DNA from 3 places in the Bradyrhizobium sp. A5 genome. Region 1 is predicted to be linked to each of the others. Evidence: riboswitches for the same ligand, from Rfam matches in the RefSeq annotation. Region 1 holds a riboswitch; each other region holds the start of a gene.
The links. A riboswitch is a leader RNA that binds a small molecule or an ion and turns the genes downstream of it on or off. The one in region 1 is predicted to bind cobalamin.

Region 1 (4,209 bases):
ATAGACCGCATAGGCGGCGACCAGCGCGAGCGCCAGCATCAGCGGCGTGCGGCCCTGCGGCAGCATGCGGAGGATGCTCGACGCAGCCGTGGTCGCGAGAAGCGCAGCCGCGCCGATGACAAGGCCCCAGGCGATGGTGCTGCCATCGATGGGATAGTGCAGCACGCCAAAGCCGATGCTCTGGTTCACGAGCCAGGCGCCGGTGACGACGAGCAGCGCCGGACGCAGCGGCAGCATCGCCGCGGCGACGACGGCGAAAGCCGCGAACGGCGTGGCACAGGCGAACGCGAAGCTTGCCAGCGCGCATGACAGTGTCAGCAGCACAAAGCCGAACATCGGCGCAAGGCGCGGCGCAACCGGATGAAGCCGCAGACGGTCGCCGTGAGACGGCAGGATGTCGAGAACCATGGATGATCTCCTTCTGTTTGAACTCTAGTACATTTGATGGAATATGACAGCCCCACCCGAGGTCAGAACGTGGCGCCGGCCTTGAGCAGGTAAGTGCGGCCGGGCAGCGGATACGCGCTGAAGCGGCCGTCAGTGAAGGTGCTTGCGATCGCATAGTCGTAGTAGAGCGCGTTCAGCACATTGTTGGCGCTCAGCGACCAGAAATAGCGCTCGTACTGTCCGCTGAGCTTGAGGTCGATCGTGCCGTTGGCAGGAATCGGCTTCTGGGTTCCGGCCTGGTCGTTGTCCATGCGCCGCTCGCTCCAGAACCGCGCGGTGGCATCGAGCACCACATAGTTCTGCCAGATGTTCCAGGTGACACCCGCACTGGCGGTGTAGCGCGACACCAGCGGCACGTCGTTGCCGGCCCATACGCCTTCGCGGAACACGGCCCGCGTGACCGCCATGGCGGAACGCAGCAGCAGGGCATCGTTGACGCGATAGGACAGACTAGTCTCCGAGCCGTAGCGGCGGGTCGGATCGAGATTGGTGTTGTAGAACAGGATGGGGTTGAAATGGATCTCGTTGCTAAGGTCCATCAGATAGAGACTGCTCTGCAATTGCAGCCCGCCTGCCTTGATGCGCAGCCCGCCCTCGACATCCTGCGAGGTCTGGGTCTTGAGCTGGAACGTCTGCGGGATCGCAGCAAAGCTGAAGGGGTCGAACGACGGACCTGACGACACGCGCTCGTCGACGTCGGGCGTGCGGAACGCGCGCGCGGCACGGCCGAACAACGAGACCGTGTCGTTGAGGCGATGCTCGGCACCGAGATGCAGCGCGTATTGGGTCTCATTGCTGCTGAGCGGGAGCGCGCCGACGTCGGCGTTGAACGGGGCTGCCGGATCGAACTTGTCGCGGGCCGAAAGGCTGACGTTCTGCACCCGCGCGCCGAAGGACAATTCGGTGGTCGGCGCCACGCCCAGTGTGTGCTGGAAATAGCCCGCAACCGTCTGCTGCCTGAGGTCGTAATTGTGCCAGGACGCGAGCCCCTGCCCGGCACCGCGGTTCTGCTGAAAGCTCGCATCGTAATAGTCGATGCCGGTCAACAGCTGCGACGGCAATCCCAGCAGCAGGCTCTTCACGCTGAGCCGCGGCGTGATCGACCAGGTCCTCAGATCCGCGTCGACATAGGTCGACGTGAAGAACGCGGGCACCGGCGCTGGGCTTGCAAAGAACGCGCTCTGCTGCTTCTTGTCGCGCACGCCGCCATCGACGATGAGATCGACGCCGTTGACCAGGGTCTTGGTGAAGCCCGCGGTGGTGCTGAAGCCTTGCTGGTTGGCGTAGTTGAAGGGGGTGCTGGTCCCCCTTCGGTTGCTGGCGAGTTCGTCGACGCCGATGGAGGGATCGACGGTGCGGCCGCCCGGCAACCGCAGTTCCTGATCGTCGCCTGTCACGGTCAGGAAAGCGGTCAGGCCTGATGTCGTGTAATTGAGATTGCCGACGCCGTTCTTCTGGACATAGCGATTGTTGTCGCGGTAGCCGTCGGTGCTGACGGCATTGCCGTAGAACGAAGTCGACCACGGCCCGGAATTGAGCGACGTCGAGAAATTGCCAAGCCTGGCGTTGAACGAGCCGAAGCCGGCCTCGATGCGCGCGGCCACCGGCGGTCCGTCGACGCCGTTTCTGGTGACGATGTTGATCACGCCGCCGACCGCATTGTCGCCGTAGAGCACCGCGCCGGAATTGCCGCGCGTGATCTCGACGCGCTCGATCGAATTGAGCGGGATGGTGGAGAGGTCCACCTGCGCCATGTCGATGTCGTTCAGCCGCCGGCCGTTGACCAGCACCAGCGTGTTGGCGGTGGCAAAGGCGCCGAAGCCGCGCAAATCGACGCCGGTCTTCGCGGCGACCGGGCCGCCGTAGAGCGTCGTGATCTGGGCGCCCGGGACTTGCACCGCAATGATCTCGGCGAGCGTCTGCGACGGCGCATGCGCGATGTCCGCCGCCGTGATTACGGTCGTGGCGGCCCCGACAATGCCGCCGGTGCCGGCGACGGCCTCACTGGCGGCACCGGAGGAACCGGCTGCCGGCGCTCCGCTCCGGGCGGCATTCGCGGGCGCGCGCCGCGTCGTGTCGCCGTCGCCAGTGGCCCGGGCGCGCGTGCGGTTCGGATCGTCGGGCCTGGTAACTTCGATCGGCGGCAACTGCTCGGCGACGGCTTGCTGCGCGCGGGCGAGCGATGGATCGAGCGAATAAAGGGAAGTGGTCGCGAACAGGCCGGCGCTGAGGCGCCTGGCGGCAGAGACAATACGGGACACAGTTGTAACCTCGGTGTGACGTCAGTGGCACGTCACAGCGAACGAGGTTTCACCGCGGAGCGATGGATTGCTCCGATGAAGCCAATGTCTGTACTCCCCGACCGACATCTTCGCGTGTGACCACGGCTGACGGCAGGTCTCCTGGCTCGCGGGTCGTTACCTCTGCGTCGCCTTCCCGGGACCGAGATTCCCAGTGGCACATGACGAGAGATTCACCGCTTACAGTTGCGGGGGCAGCCATGGCATTGAGACAATCCCGGAGTTGGGACATTCCCGCACCACGTTCCCTTTTGATCTCCGTGAGGAGAACCGTCACGTAGCAATCTACGGGCCGGGCAAGCGGGGAGTCAATTGGCCGATTGCGTAAGCACCGAAGTCCCGCACCGAAGATTGAGCTGGCGCAATCAGGCCGGTTCGGTTTCGAGGCGCGTCCGCACCATCGCCCGCTCGCCGGCATCGACGAGTTGACCGATGCCGGTACGGCCCGTCAGCGCGCAGCGGATGATCTTCTCGGCGACCGACCTGCGGAAGCCATGGTCCTCGCCAGCGGGGCGATTGCGGCAGACCCGGTCCAGCGCCAGCTTCATGTTGATCCGTGTGCGGGTGTCGAAATGTTCGCTGATCATTCGCACGGCCTCGATGCGTTGATGTCGAGGCAGAAACGCCCGGGCGTCGCCCGGGTTCCAAAACGGGATCAGCCCTTAAACGGGCGCGCTACGCTCGCCCTCTTGACCGCTGGGCCTTGGGATTGGGCCACGGCCACGTCGTGCGTCGGGATGTCAGCGCGCTTGATCGGCATCAGCTGCCCGGAAGCGGAGATGATGGCGGTCTCCTCGCGGCGGCAGCGCGGGCACATGAAGCGGACCTCGTGCGGGGATGCCGACCAGCTGGCGCGTTTCACATTGGCCGCCATCGGCCAGGCCTCGCAATGCGAGCACGACACCAGAAACCGACCGGGATCGAGCATCCCCATTCCATTGGACTCCGTGTCCTGCCTGCCTGTTCTAATGATGATCCGACGCAATCGTTCCGGTGCCGGGGCACCGTCAGTCCTGCCCCGGGGAATCGAGGCGGCTCAGCGCGCACCCTTGAGCGTGCAGGACGTCGAGCAGGTGACGGTGTTGCCGTGGTCGCACGCCTTGCAGGCCGCAACGCATTGATTGATGTCGCGGGGATTGTAGGAGCTGTAGGTCCGCATCGCGCAGACCGGGGTCGAGCCGGTGATGTCCTGCTCCTGGTTGCAGGCCGCTGTCATCAGCGCGAGGATGATCACCGCAAGGAGGCGCATGGGATTGCCCTATCAGGCACGATTGAACGACATTCCCGAGGGGCGTTGCATCGCAACGAGCCGCGGCATTCCCACAACGGACAAACGCAGCAAGCGTCTCCGCGCGTCAAGAATGCGCGCCAAACGTTAAGAACGGCTTTCAGCTGCGCGGCCCCGTAATGGTTCCACGCATCATGCAGCGGTTTGCATGTCCGAGGCTTACGTTAAGCTCGA
Region 2 (4,209 bases), 1.2 Mb from region 1:
TCGGCCGGCTGGAACAGCTCGCGATCGAGCTTGCAGGCCTGCAGGCGACCGAGCAGCCGCGCGCGGCGCGGGTGCCGATCATCGTCTTCGCCGGCGATCACGGCATCGTCGCGCGGGGCGTGTCGGCCTATCCGCAAGCCGTCACCATCGCGATGATGGCGAATTTTGCCTCCGGCGGCGCCGCGATCTCCGTGCTGGCGCGCGAGCTCGGCTCGAGCCTCGAGGTGGTCGATGCCGGCACGCTGACGCAGGGGGAGATGACGGGCGTCGTCACCGATAAGCCGCGCCATGGCACCCGCGATTTCAGCGTCGAAGCCGCGCTCACTGCCACCGAACTGGCGTTTGCCTTCGAAGCCGGCCAACGCGCGGTGGCGCGCGCCGGGGCCAGCCAGCCTGATCTGCTAATCTTCGGCGAGATGGGCATCGGTAACACCACGACATCGGCGGCGATTGCCGCGAGCCTTCTCGGCGTGAGCGCTGAGGAGATCGCGGGCAGCGGTACCGGCATCGATGCGGCCGGCCGCGCGCACAAGGCGCGCGTGATCGACGCTGCGATTGCGCGCCATGGCGTTGCCGGGGCCTCGCCCGAAAAAATTCTGTGCGCGGTGGGCGGACTCGAGATCGCAGCGATCTGCGGCGCGATCATTGCGGCAGCGCAACGCCGCATCCCGGTATTGATCGACGGATTCATCGTCTCGGTCGCGGCGCTGGCGGCGGCGCGGCTCAATCCGTCGTGCCAGCCGTTCCTGCTGCCGTCGCATCAATCGGCGGAGCAGGGGCATCGGCTGGTGCTGCGCGCGCTCGACGTGCAGCCGCTGATCAGCCTCGATCTCAGGCTCGGCGAGGGATCGGGCGCCGCCATCGCGCTGCCGCTGGTGCGGTCGGCCTGCGCGCTTCACAACGGCATGGCGACGTTCGCGCAGGCCAACGTGCCGGATCGTCCCGCCTGAACCGCCTCAGGTCATGCGCTGATTGACCGAGACGACGCGCCAGCCGGCGGCGAGCCGGTCGATCCGGGTCAGCGACAGCGGATCGACCACGAAGCGCAACGCCGCTTCCGGTGTCAGATCCAGCGCGATGCAGAGCACAGCGCGGATGGTGCCGGAATGTACGACAAGCGTCGCTGGGCCGGAGCCGATCCGCGACAGTCCCTGCTGCACGCGCGCGACCTGATCCTCAAAGCTTTCGCCGCCCGGCGGTCTCTTGTGGGCGGGATCGCTCCAGAATTCCGTGTAGGTCTCACCACCGGTCGCGGCGAGTTCGTCGTGCTTCCGGCCGGTCCAGTCGCCAAAATGCTGCTCGCTGAAATCGGTCACCAGCGCCGGTTCGAGCCCCAGCGCCCGCGCGGTCTCGACCGTGCGCCGCGACGGGCTGGCATAGCTCGCCGCATCGCGCGGCAGGCGTTGCCGCAGCGCCTCCAGTTGCGCGGGATCGCCGAGATCCGCCGGCGCGTCGGACGCGTGGATCGTCCCTGCGACGCCGGCGACGGGCGCATGTCGTATCAGCCAGAGCAAGGTCTCGCCCTCCATGCTCATCTCCAGAGAAGTTGGTAGCTGTGGCAATATCGCCGCACGCTGCACATTGACTCCGTCTTGCTCCTAATCCTAGATGGTCGTGACGGTTTCCCCGCGAGGGGATGAAAAGGGAATGCGGTGCGGAGACGTCGTCTCCAATGCCGTGGCTGCCCCCGCAACTGTAAGCGGCGAATCTTGCGTCACGAGCCACTGGGTATCTCGGTCCCGGGAAGGCGACGCAAGGTCATGACCCGCGAGCCAGGAGACCTGCCGTCAGCCGTGGTCACACGCGAAGATGTCGGTCGGGGAGTACAGACATTCGGCTTCATCGGAAGGCGGGAAGCCGGAAGATGGGACCTTAATTCGCTGTGACGTGCCACTGCCGTCACACCGAGGTCCAAAACCGTGTTTTCCATCCGTGTTGTACGACCGCGCCGCGTCCTGCTCGCGTCCGCCGCTCTCACGTCGTTTGCCGTTATCGATCTGCCCTCAGCGTCGGCGCAGCAGGTCCGCGATCCCCTGCCGCCGATCGAAGTGTCCCCGGTCCAGTCCCGCAAGCAGGCGAGGCCAGCCGGCCGGGAAGGGCAGAGCCTTCGCCGCGCCGTGTTGCGACGATCCACGATTGCTGCGGCCGCGCCAAAGTCCGCCGCGACGGTCGCTTCGGCGCAGACACAAGCGCAAACACCGCTCAACAGCAATGCGGTCGCCGAAAGCGCATCGCGCCTTGGCCTGACGGTGCGCGAAACGCCTGCGACCGTCGAGGTGATTTCGGCGCAGACCATGCGAGAGCAGGGCTATCGCACCGTGTCCGAGGTTGCTCAAGGCGCGGTCGGTGTCACCTCCGGCGACAACCCGGCCGAGCCCGCGGCCTTCTCGATGCGCGGCTTCACCAACAGCCAGATCAACACGCTTTACAACGGCATCAAGATCGGTCCACAGAACATGACGTCGCGGATCAGCGACACGGCCAATCTGGAAGCCGTGGAGTTCCTGAAGGGCCCGGCCTCGCTGATCTCGGGCGAGGGCGCCGCCGGCGGTGCGATCAACTTCGTCACCAGGCAGCCGCACACGGGACCAATCCGGAACGAGGCGGAGTTTTCCTGGGATTCGCTGAATTCGTTTCGCGCGCATTACGGCTCGGGCGGCAGCACCAATGTGCAGGGGCTCGACTATCGCTTCGACGTCAGCCGCTCCTCGCTCAACGGTTTTGCCGACGACACCAACACCAAGACGCTCGACGTCTCCGGTCAGCTCAACTATCGCGTCTCCGACAGTCTCAAGGTCTGGGGCGCGATCGAGTATCGCGAGGATCGCTCGAAAGCCTATTGGGGTGCGCCGCTGGTGCCGATTGCCTATAGCGGCTCCCACGCCACGGGCGGCATCGTCTCCGGCAACTACGTCTCGAACTACAACGGAACCAACCTCAGTGCTGTCACCATCGACGACCGTACATTCAACACCAACTACAACGTCCTCGACAATCGCAACGTCGCGCAGGAAGTGTGGCTGCGTGGCGGTTTTGAGCTGAAATTGGCGCCCGACCTGACGTTGAAGAGCCAGGCCTATGGTTACGGTGCAGAGCGCACCTGGTTCAACAACGAGATCGAAGCGTTTAATTCCACAACGAACATGGTGGATCGCGAGCGCTTCTATGTCGCGCACAGCCAGCGGCTGGTTGGCAACATCACCGACCTGATCTGGGATGCGAACATCGCAGGTTTCGACAACCGGCTGGTCACGACACTGTCGTCGAGCTACCTCGACTTTGTCAGGCCGGGCGCGGCAAACTTCCCGGGCGATTCCGTTTCACTGGTCGATCCAAATCGCGGCTATTACGGCCTGCTCACGACGCAGCAGCAGACCGCCCGCATCGACAACGAGGCGCTGTCGTTCGAGGACCGGCTGAAGCTGACGCGCAGCTTTGCGCTGGTTGGCGGCCTGCGCGTCGAGCATATCGGGCTCGACCGCAATTCGACCGACAAGAACGGATTGGAGAAGGCCGGCTTCCCGTTCACGAAGGACTGGGCGCCGGTGACCGGTCGCATTGGATACACCTGGGAAGCCGTGCCCGGCCTGACCTTCTTCAGCCAGTACGCCACTGGGGCGGACATCTCGGCCAACAGCATCTTCCTGCTCGGGCCGACCCAGCCGCTCGATCTGACGACGGCCCGCACCTATGAGACCGGCGTCAAGCATCTGTTCTGGGACAACCGGGCGGAGTGGTCCTTCTCGGCCTACGACATCCTGCGCAAGAACGTCTACGCCGCGGCGGGTGGGATGCAACTCAACATCGCCGGGCGGCAGGAATCGAAGGGCGTGGAGCTCGCCGCCGCGGTGCGTCCGATCGAGCCGCTGCGCCTGTGGGGCAACATCGCCTATGTCGATGCGCGCTACGCCGACTACAATTTCGCCGGCGGCTCGTTCTCGGGCAACACGCCGCCGAACGTGCCGCGCATCGTCGCCAATGCCGGCGCGTCGTACCGGTTCTTCACGCCCTGGCCGGTCGAGATCGGCATCACCGGCCGTCATGTCGGTGACCGCTACAACACCGATGCCAACGTCGTGACGATGAAGGCTTACACCGTCGCCGACGTCTATGCCTTCGTCGACATCCCCAAGAGGGTGTTCAATGCGGTCGATCAGGCCCGCCTGACCTTCCGCGTGCGCAACATCGCCGACAAGCGCTACGCGATCT
Region 3 (4,209 bases), 1.2 Mb from region 1:
CGCCGCGCACGGGATCGTAAAAGCCCATCTCGGGAACAGTGGTTTCGCCGACGACCGGTCCAGCATAGAGCCCCGAGGCCAGCGCAAGCTGCGCGATCGCGGCTTGGGCAGCTACGGGACCGCCCGTGTCGCAGAGTACCTTGAGCCGCCGCAGCGTCGAGACCGGCACGGTCGAATACGCATCGAGCCGCGCATCGTCGCGGCCATCGGCCGGCAGCACGGCCAGCACGATCCCGCGATCCTTCGCGAGTTGCTGAAGAGCCGCGAGCCCATACGACCAATAGGACTCGCCGCCGATGAGACGGACCAAAATGCCGCGCGCCTGCGCCAGCGTGCGCTCGACATAGGTGTCGACCGACAGCGGATGACGCAGCTCCGAAAGATTGGCGAGCCGCAGCGACGGCAGGCTGTCACGGCCACGCCGCCAGCCGGCCGCGAACGCGGCCAGATCGGAATCCGAATACGAGAGCACCACGAGATCGGCCGCGTCCTGGCCGATGTCCCTTGGCGTCGCAGTCTCCTCGAGACCGCGGCTCTCGCGGAAGACGACGTGCATCAGACACCAAGTCCCGCTTTGATCGCAGCCTCGTCGATATCGCCGTGCTCGCCGATCACCACGAGCTTCGACTGCCTGCTGCCCGCGCCCCAGGGCTTGTCGAACTGGTGGCGCACGCGTTCGCCGACCGCTTGCAGCAAAAGGCGCATCGGCTTGCCTTGCACGGCGATATAGCCCTTGACGCGCAGCACGTTCTGCTCGCGGGACAGACGCTGCACCGAGGCGACCAGAGCGTCGATGTCGGTGACCTCAGGAAGATCGATCACGACGGAGGCGAAATCATCATGCTCGTGATCCTCCTCGCCGTCATGATGCGAGGGGCGTGCGGAAAGATCATTCTCCGCGGCAGCGCCGAGACCGAGGATCACGCGCGCATCGATCGCGCCATCGGTGACGGAGAGCATCGGCACGCGGCGCGGCATCTCGGCCGTGATCAATGCCCTGGCGGCTTCAAGTCCCGCCGCGCCGGCAAGATCAGCCTTGGTCAGCAGCACGATGTCGGCGCAGGCGATCTGGTCCTCGAACACTTCCGACAACGGCGTCTCGTGATCGAGATTTTCGTCCGCCGCGCGCTGCGCTTCGACCGCATCCGGATCCGGTGCAAAACGACCCGCCGCCACGGCTTCGGCATCGGCCAGCGCAATCACGCCGTCGACGGTGATGCGCGAGCGGATCTCCGGCCAATCGAACGCCTTCAGCAGCGGCTTTGGCAGCGCCAGGCCCGAGGTCTCGATCAGGATGTGATCGGGCCGCACCGGCCGCGCCAGAAGCTTCTCCATGGTCGGAATGAAATCGTCGGCGACGGTGCAGCAGATGCAGCCATTGGCGAGCTCGATGATGTTGTCTTCCGGGCAATTGGCGTCTGCACAGGACTTCAGGATCTCACCGTCGACGCCCTCGCTGCCGAACTCGTTGACGAGCACGGCGAGCTTCCTGCCGTCAGGGTTTGCGAGCAGATGCTGGATCAGCGTCGTCTTGCCGGAGCCGAGGAAACCCGTGACCACCGTCACCGGAACCTTTGCGAGCGAATTCATTCGGCTGCCTCCGGCACGACGGCGATGGGGGGAATGCGCGCAAGCGACTGCTTGCGAAAGATTTCGGGGCGGCTGCGCCAAGGCACGAGACCGTCCGGCGCGGCCGCATAGGCAGCGACACCGGCGACCACGTCGTTCGCATGGGCTTCCGAGAGGCGGCCGTAAACGTAGGACCAACGGCCGGGCGCGCTGAGTGCGACCGAGCAACCCTGGCTGCATGCAGACAGGCATTCGACGGGAACCACCGAGACCCCGTCGGGCACGCCTGCGTCGAGGATCGCACCATGCAGGCGCTTGCCGGGCGTGGCCTCGCCCTCGCCAATCGTCTCGCCGGCGCGGCAGGTAATGCAGACGTAAAGTGTGACGGTCATCGCCTCTTCCAGGATAGTCAGCGGGAGGCGAAGAGGCAGACGGACCATTCCCCCGAAGGCCCGTTTTCCCCGTCGCGGAACACCCCGTCCGCCGGTCCAAAAATCGTCCGCGCTGGCAGGTCTCCCGGCTTGCGGAGCAGGGCTTTTGGCCCTTCGATCCCCGCCTTCCCGATCCCCTGGGGGATCAGTGGCTTCGGACATCTCTCCGGTCACGGTCGCGGGGGCGGCTGCAGTTTGAACCCGAATCTTGCAGATTCGGACCCTATCGCATTCCCTCTTCGCCTGTCATAGGACAGGAACCAACGCCGGGTCACCATTTGCCCCCGGCCGCCTCTTGTCAAGCCGAAGGACCGGTACGATGACGCCTGAACCGGATACCCAGACGGGTGAGCAAACCGACGCCCGGCACGCCCAAAAAATGGCGAAGAAGAAGGCCGCCCGCGACAAGATAATGGCGACCAAGAGCGGCGAAAAAGGCCTCATCATCGTCCACACCGGCGCCGGCAAGGGCAAGTCCTCCTCGGCCTTCGGCATGATCGTCCGCTGCGTTGCCCATGGCTTCCCCTGCGCGGTCGTGCAGTTCATCAAGGGGGCCTGGGACACCGGCGAACGGCGGCTGCTCACCGGCCATTTCGGCGACCTCTGCCAGTTCCACGCCATGGGCGAAGGATTCACCTGGGAGACGCAGGACCGCGCCCGCGACATCGCCGCCGCGCGTGCCGGCTGGGAGAAGGCCAAGGAGCTGATCCTCGATCCCAATTTGCGCATGGTCGTCCTCGACGAGATCAACATCGCGCTGCGCTACGACTATCTCGACATCGCCGAGGTCGTCGAACTCCTGACGACGCGGAAGCCGCCGATGACGCATGTCGTTTTGACCGGACGCAACGCCAAGGACGAGCTGATCGAGATCGCCGATCTCGTCACCGAGATGACGCTGGTCAAGCATCCCTTCCGCTCCGGCATCAAGGCGCAAGCCGGCGTCGAGTTCTGAAGACGATCGCGATGGCGCGCGCATTGATGATCCAGGGAGCCGGTTCGGACGTGGGCAAGTCGCTCATCGTCGCCGGCCTCGCGCGCGCTTTCACGCGGCGCGGCCTGCGCGTGCTGCCGTTCAAGCCGCAGAACATGTCGAACAACGCCGCCGTCACCGTCGATGGCGGCGAGATCGGGCGCGCCCAGGCGTTGCAGGCACTTGCCGCCGGCGTCGAGCCGCACACCGACATGAACCCGGTGCTGCTCAAGCCCGAGACCGATGTCGGCGCGCAAATCATCGTCCACGGAAAGCGCGTCGCGACTGCGCGTGCACGCGACTACGCGGCGATGAAGCCTTCGCTGATGGGCGCCGTGCTGGAAAGCTTCGAGCGGCTGAAGGCGCGCGCCGATCTCGTGCTGGTGGAAGGCGCCGGCAGCCCCGCCGAGGTGAACCTGCGAAGGGCCGACATCGCCAATATGGGCTTTGCGCGCAAGGCCGACGTTCCCGTCGTGCTGGTCGGCGATATCGATCGCGGCGGCGTGATCGCCCAGCTCGTCGGCATCAAGACGGTGATCGCCCCCGACGACGCCGCGATGATCCAGGGCTTTGTCATCAACAAGTTTCGCGGCGATCCCACGCTGTTCGACGACGGCTACAGGTTGATCGAGCAGACGACGGCCTGGCGCGGGTTTGGCGTGTTGCCCTGGTTCGCCCGCGCCGGCGAGTTGCCGGCCGAGGACGCACTCGGCCTCAGCGACGCGCGCAAGCCGGGCCAATGCAAGATCGCCTGCCTTGCGCTGTCGCGGATCGCCAATTTCGACGATCTCGATCCGCTCAAGCTCGAGCCCGGCGTCGATCTCATCATGGTCCGTCCAGGCGAAGCGATCCCCGGCGACGTCAGGCTCGTCATCATCCCGGGCTCGAAATCCACCCGCGGCGATCTCGCCTTCCTGCGCGCGCAGGGCTGGGACATCGATCTGCTCGCGCACCACCGTCGCGGCGGCCATGTGCTCGGCCTCTGCGGCGGCTATCAGATGCTCGGCCGCAGCGTCGCCGACCCCGATGGCATCGAAGGCCCCGCGGGCGACACGCCGGGCCTCGGGCTTCTGGACGTGGATACGGTGATGACCCCGCAAAAGACGCTGACGCGTGTCGCGGCCGTGCATGCCGCCACGGATCAGCCGATCGAGGCCTACGAGATCCACATCGGCCGCACCGACGGGCCCGATCGCGCGCGGCCCTTTGCTAGGCTCGCCGGTGCACCGGAAGGCG

Region 2: another riboswitch for cobalamin. It lies ahead of WHZ77_RS22045 (TonB-dependent receptor); the one in region 1 lies ahead of WHZ77_RS16000 (TonB-dependent receptor).
Region 3: another riboswitch for cobalamin. It lies ahead of WHZ77_RS22130 (DUF1636 family protein); the one in region 1 lies ahead of WHZ77_RS16000 (TonB-dependent receptor).

Annotation. Positions count from the first base shown of each region.
Region 1 covers NZ_CP148990.1:3,346,466-3,350,674, reverse strand. The annotation lists gene WHZ77_RS16005 (hypothetical protein) at 1-408, opposite strand, end outside; gene WHZ77_RS16000 (TonB-dependent receptor) at 471-2,708, opposite strand; cobalamin riboswitch at 2,822-3,037, opposite strand; gene WHZ77_RS15995 (hypothetical protein) at 3,113-3,334, opposite strand; gene WHZ77_RS15990 (hypothetical protein) at 3,403-3,681, opposite strand; gene WHZ77_RS15985 (hypothetical protein) at 3,784-3,996, opposite strand.
Region 2 covers NZ_CP148990.1:4,578,325-4,582,533, reverse strand. The annotation lists gene cobT (nicotinate-nucleotide--dimethylbenzimidazole phosphoribosyltransferase) at 1-950, shown strand, start outside; gene WHZ77_RS22050 (histidine phosphatase family protein) at 957-1,529, opposite strand; cobalamin riboswitch at 1,602-1,804, shown strand; gene WHZ77_RS22045 (TonB-dependent receptor) at 1,920-4,209, shown strand, end outside.
Region 3 covers NZ_CP148990.1:4,595,470-4,599,678, forward strand. The annotation lists gene cobN (cobaltochelatase subunit CobN) at 1-556, opposite strand, end outside; gene cobW (cobalamin biosynthesis protein CobW) at 556-1,590, opposite strand; gene WHZ77_RS22130 (DUF1636 family protein) at 1,587-1,961, opposite strand; cobalamin riboswitch at 2,058-2,280, opposite strand; gene cobO (cob(I)yrinic acid a,c-diamide adenosyltransferase) at 2,320-2,955, shown strand; gene WHZ77_RS22140 (cobyric acid synthase) at 2,967-4,209, shown strand, end outside.